3 regions of the Bacillus rugosus genome follow, and region 1 is predicted to be linked to each of the others. Evidence: riboswitches for the same ligand, from Rfam matches in the RefSeq annotation. Region 1 holds a riboswitch; each other region holds the start of a gene.
What was found. Region 1 has a riboswitch for S-adenosylmethionine ahead of metN (methionine ABC transporter ATP-binding protein MetN). Riboswitches for the same ligand answer to the same signal wherever they lie in the genome.

Region 1 (7,574 bases):
TGGCGCGCATGTCGGCATCGGATCCTTGCCGATTGTCTTTTTCGGAACAGAAGAACAAAAGAAAACATATTTGCCTGGGCTCGCTTCGGGCGAAAAGATCGCGGCTTATGCACTGACTGAGCCGGGCTCTGGATCTGATGCGCTTGGAGCAAAAACGACAGCCGTACTGAATGAAGCGGGAACCCATTACGTGTTAACCGGGGAAAAACAGTGGATTACTAACTCTGCCTTTGCTGATGTATTTGTCGTTTACGCTAAGGTGGACGGCGAAAAGTTCTCGGCCTTTATTGTAGAAAAAGATTTCCCGGGAGTATCCACGGGCCCGGAAGAAAAGAAAATGGGGATCAAAGGATCATCGACAAGAACGCTCATTTTAGATCAGGCTGAAGTGCCAAAAGAAAATCTGCTTGGAGAAATCGGCAAAGGGCATCTCATCGCCTTTAATATTTTAAACATCGGCCGCTACAAGCTGGCGGTTGGCACAATCGGTGCATCTAAGCGGGTAATCGAGCTGTCTGCAGCATACGCAAATCAGAGGCGCCAATTTAAAACGCCAATTGCGAGCTTTTCATTGACACAGGAAAAAATGGCGACAATGGCTTCAAGGCTGTACGCAATGGAAAGCTCTGTCTACAGAACCGTGGGGCTGTTCGAAGACAATATGAGTCAGTTTACGGCCGAAGATCTCAAGGACGGCCGGCAAATTGCCAAATCAATTGCCGAATATGCAATCGAATGCTCTCTTAATAAAGTATTTGGCTCTGAAACACTTGATTATATCGTAGATGAAGGCGTGCAGATTCATGGAGGCTACGGTTTTATGCAGGAGTACGAAGTAGAAAGAGCCTACAGGGATTCGAGGATCAATCGAATTTTTGAAGGCACAAACGAAATCAACCGGTTAATCGTGCCAAGCACTTTCCTGAAAAAAGCGTTCAAAGGCGAACTGCCTCTATTTGAGAAAGCGCAGTCGCTGCAGGAAGAACTCATGATGATTATGCCTGAAGAGCCTGGCAGCGGCGTTTTAGAGCAGGAGAAATATATCGTTAAGCAAGCCAAAAAAATCGCGCTGTTCGCTGCCGGTCTCGCTGCACAAAAATACGGAAAAGCCATCGATCGCGAACAGGAAATTCTCGTCAACGTCGCGGATATTGTCAGCAATGTGTACGCAATGGAGTCAGCCGTGCTCAGAACGGAAAAAGCCATTGCCGCACAAGGCGCAGAAAAAGCGGTGCAAAAGGTGCTGTATACTGAAATTTTCGTTCAGGAAGCCTTTAACGAAATTGAAGCGCACGCGAAGGAATCTCTTATCGCAATGGAAGAAGGAGATTCACTCCGCATGATGCTTTCCGCTTTGCGCAAGCTGACGCGCGTAACTCCTAAAAACGTCATTCAGAAAAAACGCGAAGCAGCAGCGGGCGTTTTCGAGGCTGAAAAATATATTGTCTGATTGGCCAAGAGCTCCGCATGCGCGGAGCTTTTTTAAGAAGCACTGTTTTAGGTTTTTAAAACAAACTGTGTTAAAATAACCTCGATTATTTTATTGAGGGGGAAGAAGATGTCGTTAACTTTTTACTGGTACCCTAAATGCGGAACGTGCCGCAAAGCAAAGAAATGGCTTGAAGAGCATGGGAAAGAAATAAACGAAATACATATTGCAGAGCAGCCACCAAGCAAAGAAGAACTAAAAGCGATTTATGAAAAAAGCGGGCTGGATCTCAAGAAATTTTTCAACACGAGCGGCATGAAATACCGCGAGCTGAATCTCAAGGAAAAGCTGTATCACATGTCGGAGGACGAACAGCTTGAACTGCTGGCTTCAGACGGAATGCTGATCAAACGGCCGCTTACAACAGACGGCGAAAAAGTGACAGTCGGTTTTAAAGAAGACCAATTTGAAGAAAACTGGGCTTAATGTAAATTTTTTTTGAAAAGTGTGGTATCTTCTTATTGTAGTGCTGTAAAAAATGGAGGGATTCAATTGAGCATACCTAAAGATTTGCGTTACTCAGGAGAACACGAGTGGGTAAAAGTTGAAGGAGAAAAAGCCAGAATCGGAATTACGCATTTTGCCCAGTCCGAGCTAGGCGACATCGTGTTTGTCGAGCTTCCTGAAGTCGGCGCTGAAATCAAAGCGGACGAGCCGTTCGGCAGCGTTGAATCCGTTAAAACGGTATCTGAGCTTTATGCACCGATTAACGGAACTGTTGTGGAAGTAAACGAAGATCTTGATGACAGTCCGGAATTCGTTAACGAATCTCCGTACGAAAAAGCATGGATGATCGTCGTTAAGCCGTCTGACGCTTCTGAAATTGAAAAACTGATGACAGCAGAGCAATATGAAGAGATGACACAAGAAGACTAAAACAGGATAGCTGTAAAGGCAATTGGACACGCTAACGTTATGGGAGGTGTCCAATATGGCTTTCAGCAAACATAAGCTCGATGTCACCAATGATGTGACAGGCCGCTTTCAAAATGGCCGGCTCTCGTTATATCATGAAAATGAGATGATTGGCCAAATGACAAGCATGAATGAATATGAGCTTAAGTCCGGTTATTCCTTTGAAAATGAGAAATTTTATAAGACAGCTGATGTGGTCTCAGGAAACGACGAAAAATATGTGGATTGTGACTACGAAAACGGCTGGTGTTAATGTTGGCGGTGAATTTCACTGCCTTCTTTTACAATCTGAACGTTTCAAATATGACGCGGCAGGTGAAGAAGATGAAGATGGATGAGCTGGAAAAGGTTATGATTGTTGAAGGGAAAACAGATAAAGAGAAAATCGAAAGCGTCCTGAATGAACCAGTGCGCATTATCTGCACAAACGGAACAATCAGCCAGCTGAAGCTTGAGGAATTGGCTGACGAGCTTTACGATAAAGACGTCTATATATTAGTTGATGCTGATGAATCAGGTGAGAAATTAAGAAAACAGCTGAAAAGAGAATTTAACGAAGCCTGCCATCTACATATCGACAGAGCCTATAAGGAAGTGGCGGCTGCGCCCAGGCACCATGTCGCCTCTGTATTGCTGCGCGCGAATTTGAATGTCCATACTATTTTTCTTGAAAGAAAATCCCGAGGTGTATAGCATGAAAGAACTCCAAGAACATGAACTTGAGCACATTGCAGATGATGTGTATCTCCTTTACTTATATACTCCGTTTTGCGGCACCTGCCAGCTTGCAAGCAAAATGCTGACAGTGGTGAAAGAAATGCTGCCTGATGTCGCCTTCTATAAAAACAATGTCAATTACTCTCCGACATTCGCAAAAGCGTATCAAATAGAAAGCGTCCCTTGTTTTCTGCTGTTTAAAGGCGGAAAAGTGGTCGAAAGAGGATATGCGTTTCATTCGGTTTCTTATTTATATGAGCTGATCAAACAAAAATCATCTTCCGCATCCCATTTATGACATATTTCTCGGCACATTCCAATGAAATTGTCGTTCGTTTTATAAAGGGGTTCTTGCGCCAAAAAGAGAAATGTATGTATGACCAACAAATAGGAGGTTGTACATATGGAGAAAGCGGAAGTTTTAGAAGATGAGTATCAGCATCTGTTTTTAAAACCCCTTTTGAACGCTTCAACATTGCTCATTACCTTCCAAGGAGAAACAGAAGCCTTAACCGTCTCAATAAACGAACAGGGAGAAATGAAGAAAATTTCTCCGCCCCAAACGTCCAACCTGACCTTTTACGGAAACCAAACAGAAATCATTCATTTATTGCACGGAGATATTTCCCTTCAGCACCTGATTCAGAGCGGAAGCCTGAAAGTGAAGGGGTCATTCAGAGCCCTGTTAAAACTAGAAGCTATACTCTGGCTGACGAATGGGTTTTTTCAGAGAATTTTAAAGAATTAAAAAATAGGAAATTATTATAATAGTAAAAGTTGACATCATTTATTTTATTGACATTTAATCATTCGCCATGCTATTCTACATTAAGAATTTCCGGACGAAAAAGACTATATATTTCTCTTATCAAGAGAGGTGGAGGGAAGTGCCCTATGAAGCCCGGCAACCATCAACGCTGTTGAAATGGTGCCAATTCACACGAAGCGTTCAGCTTTGAAAGATGAGAGAAAGGCCATTTTATATAAGCCTTTCTGCTCAAGTGTGCAGAAAGGCTTTTCTTTTGCAGAAAAAACCCGGAAGATTTCTTAGAATAGTGTTAAGGCAGGTGATTGCTTTGATCAATCTTCAAGATGTTTCAAAAGTTTATAAGTCGAAACACGGAGATGTCAATGCTGTCCAAAATGTCTCGCTTTCCATCAAAAAAGGTGAGATTTTTGGAATTATAGGATATAGCGGAGCTGGTAAAAGTTCCTTAATCCGTCTGCTGAACGGCCTTGAGAAACCAACCTCAGGAACCGTGGAAGTGGCGGGAACCAAGATTAATGAAGTAAACGGACGCGCCTTAAGAAATGCACGCCATGAAATCAGCATGATTTTCCAGCATTTCAATTTGCTTTGGTCGCGCACCGTTAGAGACAATATCATGTTTCCTTTAGAAATTGCCGGGGTGAAAAAGAGTGAACGGATCAAGCGCGCCGATGAACTGATTAAACTGGTCGGATTAGAAGGAAAAGAAAAATCTTATCCGTCTCAGCTGAGCGGCGGGCAAAAGCAGCGTGTTGGAATCGCCAGAGCGCTTGCAAACAATCCGAAGGTTCTCCTTTGTGATGAAGCGACATCAGCATTAGATCCGCAAACAACAGATTCAATTTTGGATCTATTGTCCGATATTAATGAAAGACTCGGTTTGACGATTGTGCTGATCACGCACGAAATGCATGTCATCCGCAAAATCTGCAACAGAGTCGCTGTTATGGAAAACGGAAAGGTTGTGGAAGAAGGCGAAGTTCTCGATGTCTTCAAAAATCCGAAGGAAGACATGACAAAACGATTTGTTCAGCAGGTGACAGAGCCGGAAGAAACGAAAGAAACGCTTCAGCACCTTCTTGATGAAACAGGATCAGGAAAAATGGTTCAGCTCACATTTGTCGGTGATTCAGCTGAGCAGCCTCTGATTACAGAAATGATCAGAAACTTCAATGTCAGCGTCAATATTCTGCAAGGGAAAATCTCGCAGACGAAGGATGGAGCTTACGGTTCACTGTTCATCCATATTGATGGAGCCGAAGAAGAAGTGCAAAACGTGATCCGGTTCATTAATGACAAACAGGTGAAAGCAGAGGTGATCACGAATGTTTGAAAAATACTTCCCGAACGTTGATTTAACTGAGTTATGGAATGCGACATATGAAACACTTTATATGACGCTGATCTCTTTACTGTTTGCTTTTGTCATCGGGGTGATCCTCGGCTTGCTGCTTTTCCTGACAAGCAAAGGGAGCCTTTGGCAGAATAAAGCGGTCAACTCTGTGATTGCAGCCGTTGTCAATATATTCAGATCAATTCCGTTCCTTATTTTAATTATTTTACTCTTAGGGTTTACGAAGTTCTTAGTCGGCACGATCTTAGGGCCAAACGCCGCATTGCCGGCGCTGGTGATCGGCTCGGCACCGTTTTACGCGCGCCTTGCTGAAATCGCATTGCGCGAGGTTGACAAAGGTGTTATTGAAGCCGCTAAATCAATGGGCGCCAAAACGTCTACGATTATTTTCAAAGTGCTGCTTCCGGAGTCTATGCCGGCCCTTATTTCTGGCATCACGGTTACAGCCATTGCTTTGATCGGCTCAACGGCAATTGCCGGAGCCATCGGTTCAGGCGGCCTTGGAAACCTTGCGTACGTAGAAGGATATCAGTCTAATAATGCTGATGTTACCTTCGTTGCAACTGTATTTATTTTAATCATCGTCTTTATTATTCAAATCATCGGTGATTTAATAACAAATATTATAGATAAACGATAAGGGAGGATTTACATTGAAAAAGCTATTTTTGGGTGCATTACTGCTTGTATTTGCAGGGGTTATGGCTGCCTGCGGATCAAATAACGGCGCTGAATCCGGCAAGAAAGAAATTGTGATTGCAGCGACAAAAACACCGCATGCGGAAATTTTAAAAGAAGCTGAACCATTATTGAAAGAAAAAGGCTACACGCTGAAAGTGAAAGTGCTTAGTGATTACAAGATGTACAACAAAGCTTTAGCTGATAAAGAAGTGGATGCGAACTACTTCCAGCACATTCCTTACCTTGAGCAAGAAATGAAAGAAAACACAGATTACAAGCTTGTGAATGCCGGAGCTGTTCACTTAGAGCCATTCGGTATTTACTCTAAAAAATACAAATCGCTGAAAGACCTTCCAAACGGTGCGACAATTATCCTGACAAACAATGTCGCTGAACAAGGCCGTATGCTTGCAATGCTTGAAAACGCAGGATTAATCACACTTGATTCTAAAGTGGAAACAGTTGACGCAACATTGAAGGACATTAAGAAAAACCCGAAAAACCTTGAATTCAAAAAAGTAGCGCCTGAATTAACGGCAAAAGCATATGATAACAAAGAAGGAGACGCGGTCTTCATCAATGTAAACTATGCGATCCAAAATAAATTAAATCCTAAAAAAGATGCGATTGAAGTAGAATCAACGAAAAACAACCCATACGCTAACATCATTGCAGTAAGAAAAGGCGAAGAAGATTCAGCAAAAATCAAAGCGCTGATGGAAGTTCTTCATTCTAAAGAGATCAAAGACTTCATCGAGAAAAAATACGACGGAGCTGTGCTTCCTGTATCTGAATAAGACTGAAACCCCGGATGAGAAATCCGGGGTTTTTTTCGGGTATTTTCATAAAAGCTGTTCATAATAAAAAGGAATGTTAAACAGATGGAGGGATCTTCTTTGAATCAAGACAGAGGAAGCATGCAGGACGCGCTAAAACAGTATAAATTAGGTTTAGGCACATTTGAACAAAAGATGCCGCTGATGGGAAGAAAGTTTAACGAGTTTACTGAACAATGCTTTGCCGGCAATTCTCTGACTGAAAGAGAAAAACAGCTGATCGCCCTCGGAATCGCCATCAATGCACAGGATGAATATTGCATGATCTATCACACAAAAGGCTGTCTTGATGAGGGAGCGACAGAAGAAAACATTCTCGAAGCAGTCAGTGTGGCAGCGGCATTTGGAGGCGGCGCGGCTCTCAGCCAAGGCGTGACAGTTGTCCAGCAGTGCATCGAGGAATTTGGAAACACCACGCATTAAGAGAAGGAATATTCCGAAAAACAATTCTCATTTGATCTAAAAGGATGCTTTCGTCTCATCTGCCGTTATTTCAAGCCATATCCTTTTTGCAGCATCCATCGCAAGGCTGATACAATAGAAGCAAATATATGAAGGGATTGATTCATTATTTGCAACAGCCAGGATAGACTGAACCTCGATTATACGTCTGAAATGGAAAAAGCGATGCAGCTGTCTCACGGAATTGGATACGAGGAGTACGGACGCCGGCTGGAAACAAGAATGAAAGTAGAGCGGCAGAGAGAGCTTGATTATGAAAAGAGCAAGCGGATTTCTGCGGGAGCTTATTGAGAAAATCAATCTTTTAAAAAAGGGTGGGAATCCACTCTTTTTCTTTTTCAATCGCTTTAA
Region 2 (6,861 bases), 680 kb from region 1:
ATTCAAGCTCTTCCTTACTCAAAGGAAGAGCTTTTTTTATGCTCAACACATTACAGAAAAGAGGCGAATGACATGGCTCAACAAACAAATGTTGCAGGACAAAAAACAGAAAAACAACACAAAGCTCCTTTCCGTGCCGATCATGTCGGCAGTTTACTGCGATCTGCTCCGATAAAAGAAGCCCGGCAGAAAAAAGCGGCCGGCGAGATCACCGCTGATCAGCTTCGTGATATCGAAAATCAAGAAATCACCCGCATTGTAGAAAAACAAAAAGAAATCGGTCTCGATGTGGTAACAGATGGGGAATTCCGCCGATCTTGGTGGCATTATGATTTCCTGGAAGGGCTTGATGGTGTGGAACCGTTCATCCCGTCTGAAGGGATTCAGTTCCATAATGCGAAAACAAAAGCACGCAGCATCAAAGTGACGGGAAAACTCGATTTTACGAGCCACCCAGCGCTTGTCGATTATCAATTTTTACATGAGATTGCCGGCGACGCGACCCCAAAATTGACGATTCCGAGCCCGAATATGCTGTTTTTCGGTGAAAAGGCGGATAAAGGGTTTTATGACGACCAAGAGGAATACTTTCATGATCTGGCCCAAGCGTATAAAAAAGCAATCAGAGCTTTCTATGATGCTGGATGCCGCTATCTTCAGCTTGATGATACGTCATGGTCTCTCTTCTTTGAGGAAAAAGGCAGAGAGGTTGTTCGGGCGCTTGGCGGCGATCCAGAAACATTGCCTGCCTTGTTCGCCAAAACGATTAACGATGCAGTAGCAGACCGGCCTGATGATTTAGCAATCACGATGCACATTTGCCGCGGCAACTTCCGTTCAACATGGGCGGCATCAGGAGGCTATGATGCTGTAGCTGAAACGATTTTGGATGGCTTACATTTGGACGGGCTGTTCTTAGAATACGATGATGACCGCTCCGGAAATTTTGATCCGCTCCGTTTCGTGAAACGCAAGGATCTCCAGATTGTACTCGGCTTGATCACATCGAAAAATGGAGAGCTTGAAAATCCTGAGGATGTGAAACGCCGAATCAATGAAGCGGCGCGCTTTGTGAGCCTGGATCAGCTGTGCCTCAGCCCGCAGTGCGGTTTCGCCTCTACTGAAGAAGGCAATCTTTTGACAGAGGAGCAGCAATGGGCGAAGCTGCGCCATGTCATCGACATCGCCAACGATGTGTGGAGATAATCTATCATTGACAGAAACAGAAAATGTGTGAATAATAGATACTATCAGAAAATTTCATAAAAAGGTTTTCCTTATCAAGAGAGGTGGAGGGACTGGCCCTGCGATACCCGGCAACCGCTGTTTAACAGAATGGTGCTAAATCCTTTAGAGCAATGATTGCTCTTGAAGATAAGGTTGAGATTGTCACACAAGCTCTTCCTTATCCAAAGGAAGAGCTTTTTTATATTCGAATGGAAAGAAGGAATGAACAACATGTCACAACAAACAACACCCGCAGAACAAAAATCACTTCAAAGAAAAAAACCGCCGTTTCGCGCGGATCAAGTCGGAAGCCTGCTGAGGTCTGAGCCCGTCAAAAAAGCACGGCTGCAAAAAGCGGCAGGCGAGATTACAGCTGAGCAGCTTCGCCAAATCGAAAACGATGAAATCATCCGCATTGTGGAAAAACAGAAGGAAACCGGCCTGAACGTGGTGACAGACGGTGAATTCCGCAGAGCATGGTGGCATTTTGATTTTCTGGAAAACCTGGATGGCGTTGAGCCGTTTACTCCTGAGCAGGGCATTCAATTTCATAACGTACAGACAAAAGCACGCGGCATTAAAGTCACAGGTGATATCGACTTTTCAACTCACCCAATGCTTGAAGATTACTCATTTCTCCATAGCATTGCCGGTGACGCGACGCCAAAGATGACGATCCCAAGCCCGAATATGCTGTTTTTCCGCGGAAAACTGGAAAAGGATGCATACAAAAACGACTATCATCTTTTCCAGCACGATGTATCCAAAGCATATAAAAAAGCGATTCAAGCGTTTTACGACAGAGGCTGCCGCTACCTTCAGCTTGATGATACAGCTTGGGCTGTTTTCTTATCTGAAAAAGGATTAAAACAAATCGAAGCGTTCGGAACAACGCCTGATGAGCTTCGCCAGCTGTTTGCGAAATCGATTAACGACGCGATTGCCGACCGTCCGGATGACTTGACCGTAACAATGCATATTTGCCGCGGCAACTTCCAGTCCACTTGGACAGCGGAAGGCGGCTATGACGCAGCAGCCGAAACCATTTTTGACGGTTTGAACCTGGACGGGCTTTTCCTGGAGTATGATGATTCACGCTCAGGCGGATTTGAGCCGCTCCGTTATGTGAAGCGCTCTGATCTTCAGCTTGTCCTTGGATTAGTGACATCTAAATTCGGTGAGCTTGAACATCCGGACGATGTAAAACGCCGTATCGAAGAAGCATCCCGTTATGTGAGCTTAGATCAGCTTTGCCTCAGTCCTCAATGCGGATTCGCTTCAACTGAGGAAGGCAACAAGCTGACTGAAGAACAGCAATGGGCGAAGCTGCGCCATGTAGTTGAAATCGCTAACGATGTTTGGAAATAAGCAAAGAAAAAACACACTTGATTCCCTGGCGGAGCAAGTGTGTTTTTTATGTTATTGAGCGGTGTAGCCCCCATCAAGGACAACAGCCTGCCCGGTGACACCCTTCGCTTTCTCGCTTGCCAAAAAAATTGCATAATCCGCAATTTCCTTTACGGAAAGCAATCGTTTTTGCGGCACAAGCGGAAAAATGACCTGTTCAAGCACGGAGTCGTAAGGGACATTTCTTGTTTTCGAAAGATCGCTCAGCTGATTGCGGACAAGCTGTGTATCGACATAACCCGGACAGAGCGCGTTGACTGTAATGCCGTGGGGCGCGCCCTCCAGCGCCCCGACCTTAGTCAGCCCAATGACGCCGTGCTTGGCGCTATTATAAGCGGATTTCCCCGCAAAGCCGACTAAACCATTAACAGATGCAATATTAATGATTCTGCCAAACTGCTGTTTTTTCATGATCGGAAAAACATGCTTCATCGCGATGAAGGGCGCCGTCAGCATGACCTTGATCAGCTGTTCAAAGGTTTCTGTCGGAAACTCCTCAATCGGAGCGACGTGCTGAATACCGGCATTGTTCACCAAAATATCCAAGCGGCCATATCGTTTTTGGATGGTGTTCACCGTATCAGCGACTTGCGCTTCCTTTGTCACATCACACGGAATGGCTGCTGCGTCAAAGCCTTCTTCTGTAAGCTTGGAAGCGGCCTTTTCGCACGCTTCCTGATGAAGGTCCGAAACGATGACGCTAGCGCCTTCACGGGCGAATTCCCTCGCGATTTCGAACCCGATTCCGCCAGCTGCTCCTGTCACCAAGGCGACTTGTTTTTTCATGTCAAACTCCTTCCCATTAAGAATTTTGTTTGATCACAGACTGGCTGACAGCGAAATCGGCTTCTGTTTTTTCATAAACCTCTTCAATTGTGACACCTTCCTGAAGCTCAGTCAGTGTCATGCGGCCGTTATCAAAATCAAAAACAGCCAAATCCGTAATCAGCCTGTGCACGACTTTCTGGCCTGTCAGCGGAAGGGAGCATGTTTTTTTCACCTTCGACTCGCCATGCTTATTGACATGCTCCATGATGACAACGATCCGTTTCGCCCCGTTGACGAGATCCATGGCGCCGCCCATCCCTTTTACCATCTTTCCGGGGATCATCCAATTGGCCAAATCACCCTGCTCCGAAACCTCCATGCCGCCAAGGATAGCCAAATCGATATGCCCGCCTCTTATCATTGCGAATGACTCAGCGCTGTCAAAATAGGAAGCGCCCGTCACTTCAGTGATTGTTTCCTTTCCTGCATTGATCAAATCCGCGTCTTCCGTTCCTTCCAGAGGATACGGGCCGATCCCGAGCAAGCCGTTTTCTGACTGAAGCATGACGTGAACGCCATCGGGTATCTCATTTGCGACAAGCGTCGGCATTCCAATCCCAAGATTGACGTTCATGCCATCCTTGATTTCTAGTACAGCCCGTTTGACCATTCGTTTTCTCGCTTCCTTCATTTCGCACCACCCTTTCCCGCCGCTTGCTGAACGGTTCGCTTTTCAATCCGTTTTTCATGGCTCGCGCCAAGCACCACATGCTGTACGTAAATTCCCGGTGTGTGGATGTGATCTGGATCGAGCTCTCCCGCTTCCACGATTTCTTCCGCCTCAGCAATCGTGATCTTGCCTGCCATGGCGGCAACAGGGTTGAAATTTCTCGCCGTTTTCCGAAAGACCAAATTCCCCATAGTATCCGCTTTCCACGCTTTGACGATCGCCACATCGCCGGCAATGCCTCTCTCCAGCACATACGTCCGGCCGCCGAATGTTTTATGTTCTTTTCCCTCGGCTATTGAAGTGCCAACGCCTGTCGCCGTGTAAAATCCCGGTATGCCCGCGCCGCCTGCACGAATTCTCTCAGCCAGTGTTCCTTGGGGAACAAGCTCGACCTCAAGCTCTCCGCTTAAAAACTGCCCCTCAAAAATTTTATTTTCGCCGACATAAGATGCAATCATTTTCTTGATTTGCCTATTAGCCAAAAGCAAACCGAGCCCCCAGTCATCGACTCCGCAATTGTTGCTGACAACGGTTAAATCCTTTGCTCCCTGATCTCTTATCGCCAAAATGAGCTGTTCAGGAATGCCACATAGCCCGAATCCTCCTGCGATCAGCGTATCTCCATCATGAATCAGTTCCGCAGCTTCCTTACTTGATGACAACACTTTTCCCATATTGATACCCCTTTCGTTTTCTCCTACACTAGACCCGTCAGGCTGTAAATCGCGATCACGGCAAATACGGCTGCCGTTTTGATAAGTGTGATCGCAAAAATATCCCGATACGATTGCCGGTGAGTCAGTCCCGTCACGGCCAGAAGCGTGATGACAGCGCCATTATGCGGCAGCGTATCCATGCCTCCTGATGCCATCGAAATGACCCGATGCATCACTTCCGGCGGAATGTTGTAAGCCTGAATCGCCTGCAAGTATTGATCCGACATCGCGCTTAACGCAATGCCCATACCTCCTGAAGCCGACCCTGTGATCCCTGCCAGCGCAGTTGTCGTGACGGCCCCTTTTACAAGCGGATCGGTAAAGGTGTGCGAAATTCCGCTGCTCAGCTTGTGAAATCCCGGCAGCGCGGCGATAACGCCGCCGAAACCATACTCGGCACCCGTATTCATAGATGCCAGCAAGGCGCCGCCGATCCCTTCATTCAGCCCTTCCTTCATTCGGGCAAACACTCTTCTCCAATCAAATAAAATCGTTGTGATGATGCCAATTACCAGAGCGAGCTCCACCGACCAAATGGCAGCTGCTGAAGAAATATCAAGCTTGCCGAACTCCTTTAATCCTATCGATGAAAAATCAAATCCATTCGGATACCACTTGGGGAGGTATATGGTGAAACATTTATTCATTGCACCTACGAGTATTAGCGGGACAAAGGCAAGCGCATGCTGCATCAGGTTTTTGTCCCGTTCGGCCGCGGGCTCAGACGATTCAAGAGCAGCAGAATTCTCCGAATCAAAACCGCCGTAGCCTTCCCCGGATGCCTGGGCTTTTTTCCGCCTCGATTCCAAATAGAGCATGCCCGCTGCCAGCACAATCACTGCGCCGAACAAGCCAAGCCAAGGAGCAGCATAAATGTCTGTTTTGAAGAACGTCGTCGGGATGACATTTTGAATTTGCGGCGTCCCCGGAAGTGCGTCCATCGTAAACGTAAAAGCCCCTAAAGCAATCGTGCCCGGGATGAGGCGTTTCGGTATGTTTGCTTCTCGAAACAGGTTTTTCGCAAACGGATATACGGCAAATACGACAACAAACAGGCTGACGCCGCTGTACGTCAAGATAGCGCCCATCAGCACGATTGCAAGTATCGCTCTTTTTGCCCCGACAAGCCTGACAATCGTTTTCGCAATGGATGCCGCAAGCCCGGACATTTCAACGACCTTTCCAAAAATCGCACCGAGCAAAAAGACCGGAAAATACAGCTTAATAAAACCCGCCATCTTCTCCATAAAAATTGATGAGAAAAAAGGAAGCACATGGCTTGGATCGGTCAGCAGCACCGCGAATAACGCGCAAATCGGCGCAAATAATATGACAGAAAATCCCCGATACGCCGTAAACATCAGCAAGCCTAACGCCAATAGAATAATGATCAGTTCCACACACATCCTCCATTTCCACGGATGGGAAAGCGTTTACAAAAGACTCTCCTCATCGGCCGGTTCCTTCCCCTTTTCCATATGTACGAGAAACGTGGGCCAACTATTCCGATTAAAAAAAGGAAAGCCCCCCTTTTTCGGAGCTTTCCTCTGCCATTCATTTCATTCCTATTAGGATATCGACATCAACGGTAATATCAGCTGATTTCATCTCTTTCAGCAGGCTGACTCTGTCTTCCGGCGCAGACCAGGCGAGCGGCGTCATCTTAAGGAGCCAATGTATCGCTTGCCGGTCAAGCGTTTTGACATAGCGCAGCCTCATATGACGGCTGTGTTCAACATTCGCTGTAAAACGCTCAACAGCTGCCGTATTGGAATACGTACGCCTTGGTGAAGCAGTATATAAAAATTGCCTTAATTCTATTAAATAATCTTTTCTCGGCACTACTTTTATGAGCATGCCATCATCCTTCAGCAGCCTATGAAACTCTGCGTAATTGGACGGAGAAAAAATCGACAGGACAACATCGAATTGGCGGTCATGAAAGGGAGCACGCGCCACATCGGCAACCGCCCACATCTGGTCTTTGAATGTCTTAGAAGCTTTTACAATCCC
Region 3 (7,574 bases), 1.8 Mb from region 1:
AAGCATTGATTTTCAATGGCCCGGGCAATTAGCAGGCTTTTCCAATGATCAAGGCGGGGAAGTGGCCATTCTGCAGAAATAAACAGCACGTTGGCACCTTTTGTTGTATGTTTTCTGATCCACTCCGGAAAACGGATATCGTAACAGATCAATCCTGAGCTTTTGACGCCATCAAGCTCAAAGTATCCGTCTTCGGAACCGGCTGATAAATACACATGCTCATCCATCAGCTGAAAAAGGTGGGCTTTTCTGTACTCTTTAACGATTTGTCCTTCCTTATCCGCGATGTACATTGTATTATAAACATCAGAATCATTTCTGACAGCGACCGATCCGGCGACAATATGAACGCCATGTTTTTTTGCTGTTTTCTTCAGCCAGCTCTGAGCAAAACGCCCGTCTTCATCAGCGAGCTCATCAAGGTTGGCCAGGTCATATCCGGTCGTCCATAATTCAGGAAGAACAAGAACATCAGCATGCTTGCTTTCTTTTTCGATCAAAAATTCAGCCTTTTTGATATTTTCCGAACGTTTACCGTATGAAATATCAAATTGAAGACAAGATATCGTCCATTTCATCTTTTTATCACTCCAAATTTTTCTTTACTTTTTTCATTTAACCATATATGATGATGGACTATCATTTCAAGATTTTTTTAGAAGGTGAGAATAGATGAAATTTGAACAGTCTCATGTATTGAAGGAATTGCCTAAACAATTCTTCGCTTCTCTGGTGCAGAAAGTGAACCAAAAGCTCGCAGAAGGGCATGACGTCATCAATCTCGGACAGGGAAATCCGGATCAGCCGACTCCGGAACATATCGTCGAGGAAATGAAACGAGCCGTTGCGGATCCTGAAAATCATAAATACTCGTCTTTTCGCGGCTCGTACAGTCTAAAATCAGCCGCAGCAGCATTTTATAAAAGAGAATACGGCATTGATCTTGACCCGGAAACTGAAGTCGCTATATTATTCGGCGGGAAAGCCGGTCTGGTCGAGCTCCCGCAATGCCTGTTGAATCCCGGAGATACGATTTTAGTTCCTGATCCGGGCTATCCTGATTACTGGTCAGGTGTCACACTCGCGAAAGCGAAAATGGAAATGATGCCGCTCGTAAAGGACAGGGCGTTTCTTCCTGATTACAGCAGCATCGCCGCCGAAGTGAGAGAACAGGCGAAATTGATGTATTTAAATTATCCGAATAATCCGACCGGAGCTATTGCTACATCTGAATTTTTTGAAGAAACGGTCAGTTTTGCGAAAGAAAACGGGATCTGTGTCGTTCACGATTTTGCTTATGGCGCTGTAGGGTTTGACGGCTGCAAACCGTTAAGCTTTTTGCAGACTGAAGGTGCGAAGGATATCGGAATTGAAATTTACACGCTGTCAAAAACGTATAACATGGCAGGGTGGCGGGTCGGCTTTGCCGTCGGAAACGCTTCGGTCATTGAAGCAATCAATCTTTATCAAGACCACATGTTTGTCAGTCTTTTCAGAGCGACTCAGGAGGCTGCAGCAGCGGCACTGCTAGCTGATCAGACGTGTGTGGCGGAGCAAAATGCCCGATATGAGAGCAGGCGAAACGCTTGGATCGCTGCATGCCGGGAAATCGGCTGGGATGTGACAGCTCCGGCAGGTTCATTTTTTGCATGGCTGCCTGTGCCTGAAGGCTATACTTCCGAGCAGTTCTCAGACCTTTTGCTGGAAAAAGCAAATGTGGCAGTTGCGGCTGGAAACGGCTTCGGAAAATATGGCGAGGGCTACGTCAGAGTCGGACTGCTGACAAGTGAAGAAAGTCTCAAAGAAGCCGCTTATCGAATTGGGAAACTGAACCTGTTTACCCAAAAAAGCATTGACAAGATTTGATAACGGTGGGATAATTCAAAATAATTTATAAAATCTATATTTTCTTATCAAGAGCAGGCAGAGGGACGAGCCCGATGAAGCCCGGCAACCGACTTATAAAGCACGGTGCTAATTCTTGCAGCTGGCGGCTGAGAGATAAGATTCGGACGAGAAACGAAACCTCTTTAGACGCGATTGCTGTTTGAAGAGGTTTTTTTATATGGATGTAAATGAAAGGAGCTCAGGCATGAGTGAGTTAATAGCAACATATCTCCTGACCGAACCGGGAGCCGATACAGAGAAAAAAGCAGAACAAATCGCAACAGGATTGACAGTAGGCTCATGGACAGATCTGCCTCTAGTGAAACAGGAGCAAATGCAAAAGCACAAGGGACGGGTGATAAAGGTCGAGGAAAGAGAGGGAACTCCTGCATCAGGAAAACAAGCGGTGATCACAATCGCCTATCCTGAAATCAATTTCTCTCAGGATATTCCGGCTTTACTGACAACAGTGTTTGGCAAGCTGTCGCTGGACGGAAAAATCAAATTACTCGATCTTCACTTCTCTGAGGCATTTAAGCGCACACTGCCGGGACCGAAGTTTGGCGTATACGGCATTCGGAAACTGCTGGGAGAGTTTGAGAGACCGCTGTTAATGAGCATATTTAAAGGGGTCATCGGAAGGGACCTGAGTGATATTAAAGAACAGCTCAGACAGCAGGCGCTTGGCGGAGTTGATTTGATTAAGGACGATGAAATTTTCTTTGAGACAGGGCTGGCGCCTTTTGAAACAAGAATTACAGAAGGAAAGCAAATATTGAAAGAAACGTATGAGCAAACCGGACATAAAACGCTGTATGCGGTCAATTTGACTGGACGCACGGCGGATCTGAAAGACAAAGCGAGACGCGCTGCCGAATTGGGGGCGGATGCACTTTTGTTTAATGTCTTTGCTTACGGCTTGGACGTCATGCAAAGCCTAGCGGAAGATCCCGAAATCGCAATCCCGATTATGGCACATCCAGCGGTCAGCGGGGCGTTTACGTCTTCTCCGTTCTACGGCTTTTCTCACGCTCTTTTGCTCGGAAAATTAAACCGGTATTGCGGTGCTGACTTTAGTCTCTTCCCATCTCCATACGGTTCGGTTGCGCTTCCAAAAGAAGATGCGCTGGCGATTCATGAAGAATGTGTGAGAGAGGATGCCTTTAACCAAACATTTGCCGTTCCGTCAGCAGGCATTCATCCTGGCATGGTTCCGCTTTTAATGCGGGATTTCGGTATAGATCATATTATTAACGCCGGGGGAGGCGTACACGGACATCCAAACGGTGCCCAAGGCGGGGGCAAAGCGTTCAGAGCCATAATTGATGCTGTCTTAGAAGCCCAGCCGATTGATGAAAAAGCCGAACAATGCAAGGATCTGAAGCTCGCGCTTGATAAATGGGGAAAGGTTGAAGCCGTATGACGACTCGAAAGCCTTTAATTATTTGTGATTTTGACGGAACCATCACGATGAACGACAACATTATAAGCATCATGAAAACATTCGCTCCGCCGGAGTGGACGGCATTAAAAGACGGCGTCCTTTCCAAAACGCTGTCAATCAAAGAAGGTGTCGGGCGGATGTTCGGCCTTCTGCCCAGCAGTTTAAAAGAAGAGATTACAAGATTTGTATTGGAAGATGCAAAAATCAGGGAAGGCTTTCGGGAATTTGTAGCGTTTATCAATGAGCATGAGCTGCCGTTTTATATCGTAAGCGGAGGAATGGACTTTTTTGTATATCCTTTGCTTGAAGGCATTGTGGAAAAAGATCGTATTTATTGCAACCATGCGTCATTTGACAGTGACTATATTCATATTGATTGGCCTCATTCCTGTAAAGGGACTTGCAGCAATCAATGCGGGTGCTGCAAGCCGTCGGTGATACATGAACTTTCTGAGCCAAACCAATATATCATCATGATCGGTGACTCGGTTACAGATGTGGAGGCGGCAAAGCTGTCAGACCTTTGCTTTGCAAGAGATTATTTATTAAACGAATGCCGGGAGCGGAACCTGAATCATCTCCCGTATCAAGATTTTTATGAGATAAGAAAAGATATCGAGAATGTAACGGAGGTACAGGAATGGCTGCAAAACAAGAACGCTGGAGAGAACTCGCTGAAGTAAAACGGGAATTGGCAGAAAGAGATTGGTTTCCGGCGACTAGCGGCAATCTGTCTATTAAAGTTTCTGATGAGCCTTTAACATTTCTCGTCACTGCAAGCGGAAAAGATAAACGCAAACAAACGGATGAAGATTTTCTGCTGGTGGATCAAAACGGAGAACCTGCCGAAAGCGGGCATTCTCTAAAACCGTCAGCGGAAACGCTTTTGCACACACATTTGTACAATAAAACAAATGCCGGATGCTGCCTGCACGTCCATACGGTAAACAATAATGTAATCTCAGAGCTATACGGAGACCAAAAGAAAATCACATTCAGAGGCCAGGAAATAATAAAAGCGCTCGGCCTGTGGGAAGAGGATGCAGAAGTGACCATTCCGATCATTGAAAATCCAGCTCATATTCCGATGCTCGCAGCTCTGTTTGCGGAAGAGGTCTCAGAGGATTCAGGAGCTGTTCTGATCCGAAATCACGGTATTACAGCTTGGGGCAGAACAGCATTTGAAGCAAAAAGAGTCCTTGAAGCATATGAATTTTTGTTCAGCTACCATTTGAAATTGAAAACACTCCAGCACCAGCTGGTTAAATAAAAGGAGGAACTGAAATGGCAACAATTCGAATTCATGATGAGGCAAATACAACGATTGAAAATCAAGAGGAAGTAGCAAGCTTTCTGGACAGTCAAGAGGTTATTTATGAGCAATGGGATATTGCGAAGCTACCGGAACAGCTTTCAGAGAAATATGATCTGACAGAAGAAGAAAAACAGCAAATCCTTAATACCTTTGAAACTGAAATTAAAGATATCTCAGCACGCCGCGGCTACAAAGCACAGGATGTTATTTCACTGTCAGACAGCAATCCGAAACTTGATGAACTGCTTGAGAATTTTAAAAGAGAGCATCACCATACAGACGATGAGGTTCGTTTTATCGTTAGCGGACATGGCATTTTTGTCATTCAGGGCAAGGACGGCACGTTTTTTGATGTCCGTTTAAACCCTGGAGATTTAATCTCCGTGCCTGAAAATATCCGCCATTACTTCACACTTCAGGAGGACCGCAAAGTTGTCGCGGTGAGAATCTTTGTCACAACTGAAGGCTGGGTTCCGATTTATGAAAAAGACAGCGTGAATCAGTAAGCAGAAAAAGCCCCGTTCATCGAACGGGGCTTTTTATATTTATTGCAAACGCCACTTTTCATATTGTGACATTTCTTTTTTAATCAGCGTCCAAATCAAACCTAATACAGCTGCATCATCAATGATCCCTAGACCGAGGATAACGTCTGGAATGATATCGAGTGGCATGGCGATATATAAGATGGCAGCAGTTAGAAGAAAAAGCGTTTTTACCTGTGAACGGGGATAATTGCCGTTTCTCCAATCCCGAATCATTTGTAAAAAAACAGTAATGTGCTGAATACATTTTTTTCGGTTTTTCCTTTTTAAAATCGCTTTTCCGCCTGCCGCTCCGAGCATTATTGCTTTCTTTTTCTTCATCGGGCATACCTCCTGCCTGGCGGCGTGTTTAAGATATTCTTCACCTGGGTATTGTTCTTCTAATCCTATCAATATATCTATTATACCTGAAAAAATAACTTATTTAATGAAAATATGTTTACAAATAAAGTATAATCTGTAATAATGCACAATAACCCAATCAAACTTGTTTCCTATTTCTTAGCGGCGAGGGGTGAAGTGAATGGGCGGTTCTTCTGAACAAGAAAGATTGTTGGTGTCTATTGATGAAAAAAGAAAGTTAATGATAGATGCCGCTAGAAAGCAGGGATTTACAGGGCATGACACGATCAGACACAGTCAGGAGCTGGATTGTTTAATAAATGAATATCACCAGCTCATGCAAGAAAACGAACATTCTCAAGGGATTCAAGGCCTTGTAAAGAAATTAGGCTTGTGGCCCCGCAGAGACGTTATGCCAGCATATGATGCAAATAAATAGCGGCGCTATCAAATGCATATATAAAGAGAGAGGCTTTTCAGAAGCGCTCTTTTTTTCTGGAAAAATTCATATGAAAGAGGGAACTGATGAAAGAACTGGCGATTCTCATTACTGAAATGGTCAATCAATTTCATGATGCTTTTATTTCGTTATGCGGAATGTTGGGCATTCATTTAACTGACAAGGAAATGCATTTTTGGGTGATTGGCATTTTTGGCATAATCTTTTTCGGCGTCACTCACGCTGTATTTACATGGCTTTCTAAATGGAGCATGACAGCCTTGTCCTTTATCTATACCGTTACAGTGATCATTGTTATCGTTTTTGCGATTGAAATTCAGCAAAAAGTGACGGGGAGAGGGAATATGGAGTTTTTAGATGCAACGGAAGGTTTAAAGGGTTTTTTGGTATTCTTTTTGTTTTTCTTGCTTCTAAAATTGCTGTTCCGCTTCATCAAAATACTCTTTTCTGGCAGAACAGCAAGCAAGTCGAACGGCATTCCCCGGTCACGAAGATAAAAAACCCTCCTGACATGTCAGGGGGGCTATGAAGCGGATACAGGGAGAGTGATCGTCACCTCTGTGCCTCTTCGCACTTCACTTTCGATATGAATGGAGCCACCGTACATCAGAACGATCCGTTTACATACGACAAGGCCGAGACCGGTTCCTTTTTCTTTAGAAGTAACAAAGGGAAGGAAGATATGATCCAGCATTTCCTGAGAAATCCCTTCACCGTTATCCACAACTTTGATAATAGCCTTTTTATCCAAAGCTCCCACGGAGATCGTCAGTTTGCCTCCTTCAGGCATTGACTCGAGGCCATTTTTTGCTACATTTAAAATCACTTGTTTAATATGATCTTTGGTACATTTTACGAGCAAGGGCTGCTCGGTTAAATACTGTAGTTCGACTTCAACATTGTATAGGTTGCCCTCAGAATAGATAATCGGCATAATTTCACCGATAATATCCTGAAGCGAGTTCAGCTCCCATTTTTCAGCTGTCGGCTTGCCTAGAACGAGAAACTCACTCACAATTTGATTAATGCGCTTTATCTCCTGTTCGATAATGGAGAAGTAAAGCTGATCTTCTTCACCTTTATATTTCTTTTGCAACAGCTGAATAAAGCCGCTTATACCGGTGAGCGGGTTGCGGATTTCATGGGCTGTACTGGCAGCAAGCGTTCCGATCAGTTCTAATTTTTGCGCCTCATTTTCTGAGCGCTCCAGTTGTGTCTGCCGCTTCAGCAAATAATACAGCACGAGAATAAAAAGGATATTCAGCAGAACGATACTACATGAAAGCGGAAGCACAAGGCTTTTCGTCAGTTCTTCTATTGTAACCGGGTTCGGATATACTTTCATATTCCAGCTGATATCATCCAGATACCCGCTGACAGGTTTCTGATCTTTTGCATGAGAGGCCTGTCCGCTCGTAAAAATCATTTTTCCGTCTTGGTTCACAACTTCAATATAAACATCAGGGCTAAGTAAGTTAATGAGATTTTTCAAATAATCAATTTGAATAGCTGCGACAAGATATTCTGTCACATTTCGTTTTGAGTCCAAAACAGGGACACAAATTGTAAAAATCGGCTGGC

Region 2: it holds a riboswitch for S-adenosylmethionine, as region 1 does, so the genes downstream of both, M0696_RS19845 (5-methyltetrahydropteroyltriglutamate--homocysteine S-methyltransferase) here and metN (methionine ABC transporter ATP-binding protein MetN) in region 1, are expected to answer to the same signal.
Region 3: it holds a riboswitch for S-adenosylmethionine, as region 1 does, so the genes downstream of both, mtnW (2,3-diketo-5-methylthiopentyl-1-phosphate enolase) here and metN (methionine ABC transporter ATP-binding protein MetN) in region 1, are expected to answer to the same signal.

The regions. Positions count from the first base shown of each region.
Region 1 covers NZ_CP096590.1:3,237,981-3,245,554, reverse strand. The annotation lists gene fadE (acyl-CoA dehydrogenase FadE) at 1-1,450, shown strand, start outside; gene M0696_RS16525 (arsenate reductase family protein) at 1,559-1,915, shown strand; gene gcvH (glycine cleavage system protein GcvH) at 1,982-2,365, shown strand; gene M0696_RS16515 (YusG family protein) at 2,421-2,657, shown strand; gene M0696_RS16510 (toprim domain-containing protein) at 2,735-3,097, shown strand; gene M0696_RS16505 (thioredoxin family protein) at 3,099-3,419, shown strand; gene M0696_RS16500 (SCP2 sterol-binding domain-containing protein) at 3,525-3,869, shown strand; SAM riboswitch class I at 3,984-4,090, shown strand; gene metN (methionine ABC transporter ATP-binding protein MetN) at 4,198-5,223, shown strand; gene metP (methionine ABC transporter permease MetP) at 5,216-5,884, shown strand; gene metQ (methionine ABC transporter substrate-binding lipoprotein MetQ) at 5,898-6,722, shown strand; gene M0696_RS16480 (carboxymuconolactone decarboxylase family protein) at 6,807-7,184, shown strand; gene M0696_RS16475 (YuzK family famiily protein) at 7,377-7,514, shown strand.
Region 2 covers NZ_CP096590.1:3,915,279-3,922,139, forward strand. The annotation lists gene M0696_RS19840 (5-methyltetrahydropteroyltriglutamate--homocysteine S-methyltransferase) at 73-1,206, shown strand; SAM riboswitch class I at 1,275-1,381, shown strand; gene M0696_RS19845 (5-methyltetrahydropteroyltriglutamate--homocysteine S-methyltransferase) at 1,459-2,595, shown strand; gene M0696_RS19850 (3-hydroxybutyrate dehydrogenase) at 2,647-3,420, opposite strand; gene M0696_RS19855 (3-oxoacid CoA-transferase subunit B) at 3,437-4,093, opposite strand; gene M0696_RS19860 (CoA transferase subunit A) at 4,090-4,806, opposite strand; gene M0696_RS19865 (GntP family permease) at 4,830-6,248, opposite strand; gene M0696_RS19870 (methyltransferase domain-containing protein) at 6,403-6,861, opposite strand, start outside.
Region 3 covers NZ_CP096590.1:1,449,065-1,456,638, forward strand. The annotation lists gene M0696_RS07425 (carbon-nitrogen family hydrolase) at 1-578, opposite strand, end outside; gene mtnE (methionine-glutamine aminotransferase) at 673-1,866, shown strand; SAM riboswitch class I at 1,908-2,008, shown strand; gene mtnW (2,3-diketo-5-methylthiopentyl-1-phosphate enolase) at 2,093-3,310, shown strand; gene mtnX (2-hydroxy-3-keto-5-methylthiopentenyl-1-phosphate phosphatase) at 3,307-4,014, shown strand; gene M0696_RS07445 (methylthioribulose 1-phosphate dehydratase) at 3,972-4,601, shown strand; gene mtnD (acireductone dioxygenase) at 4,616-5,152, shown strand; gene M0696_RS07455 (YkvA family protein) at 5,192-5,512, opposite strand; gene spo0E (aspartyl-phosphate phosphatase Spo0E) at 5,715-5,972, shown strand; gene M0696_RS07465 (hypothetical protein) at 6,059-6,490, shown strand; gene kinD (sporulation kinase KinD) at 6,517-7,574, opposite strand, start outside.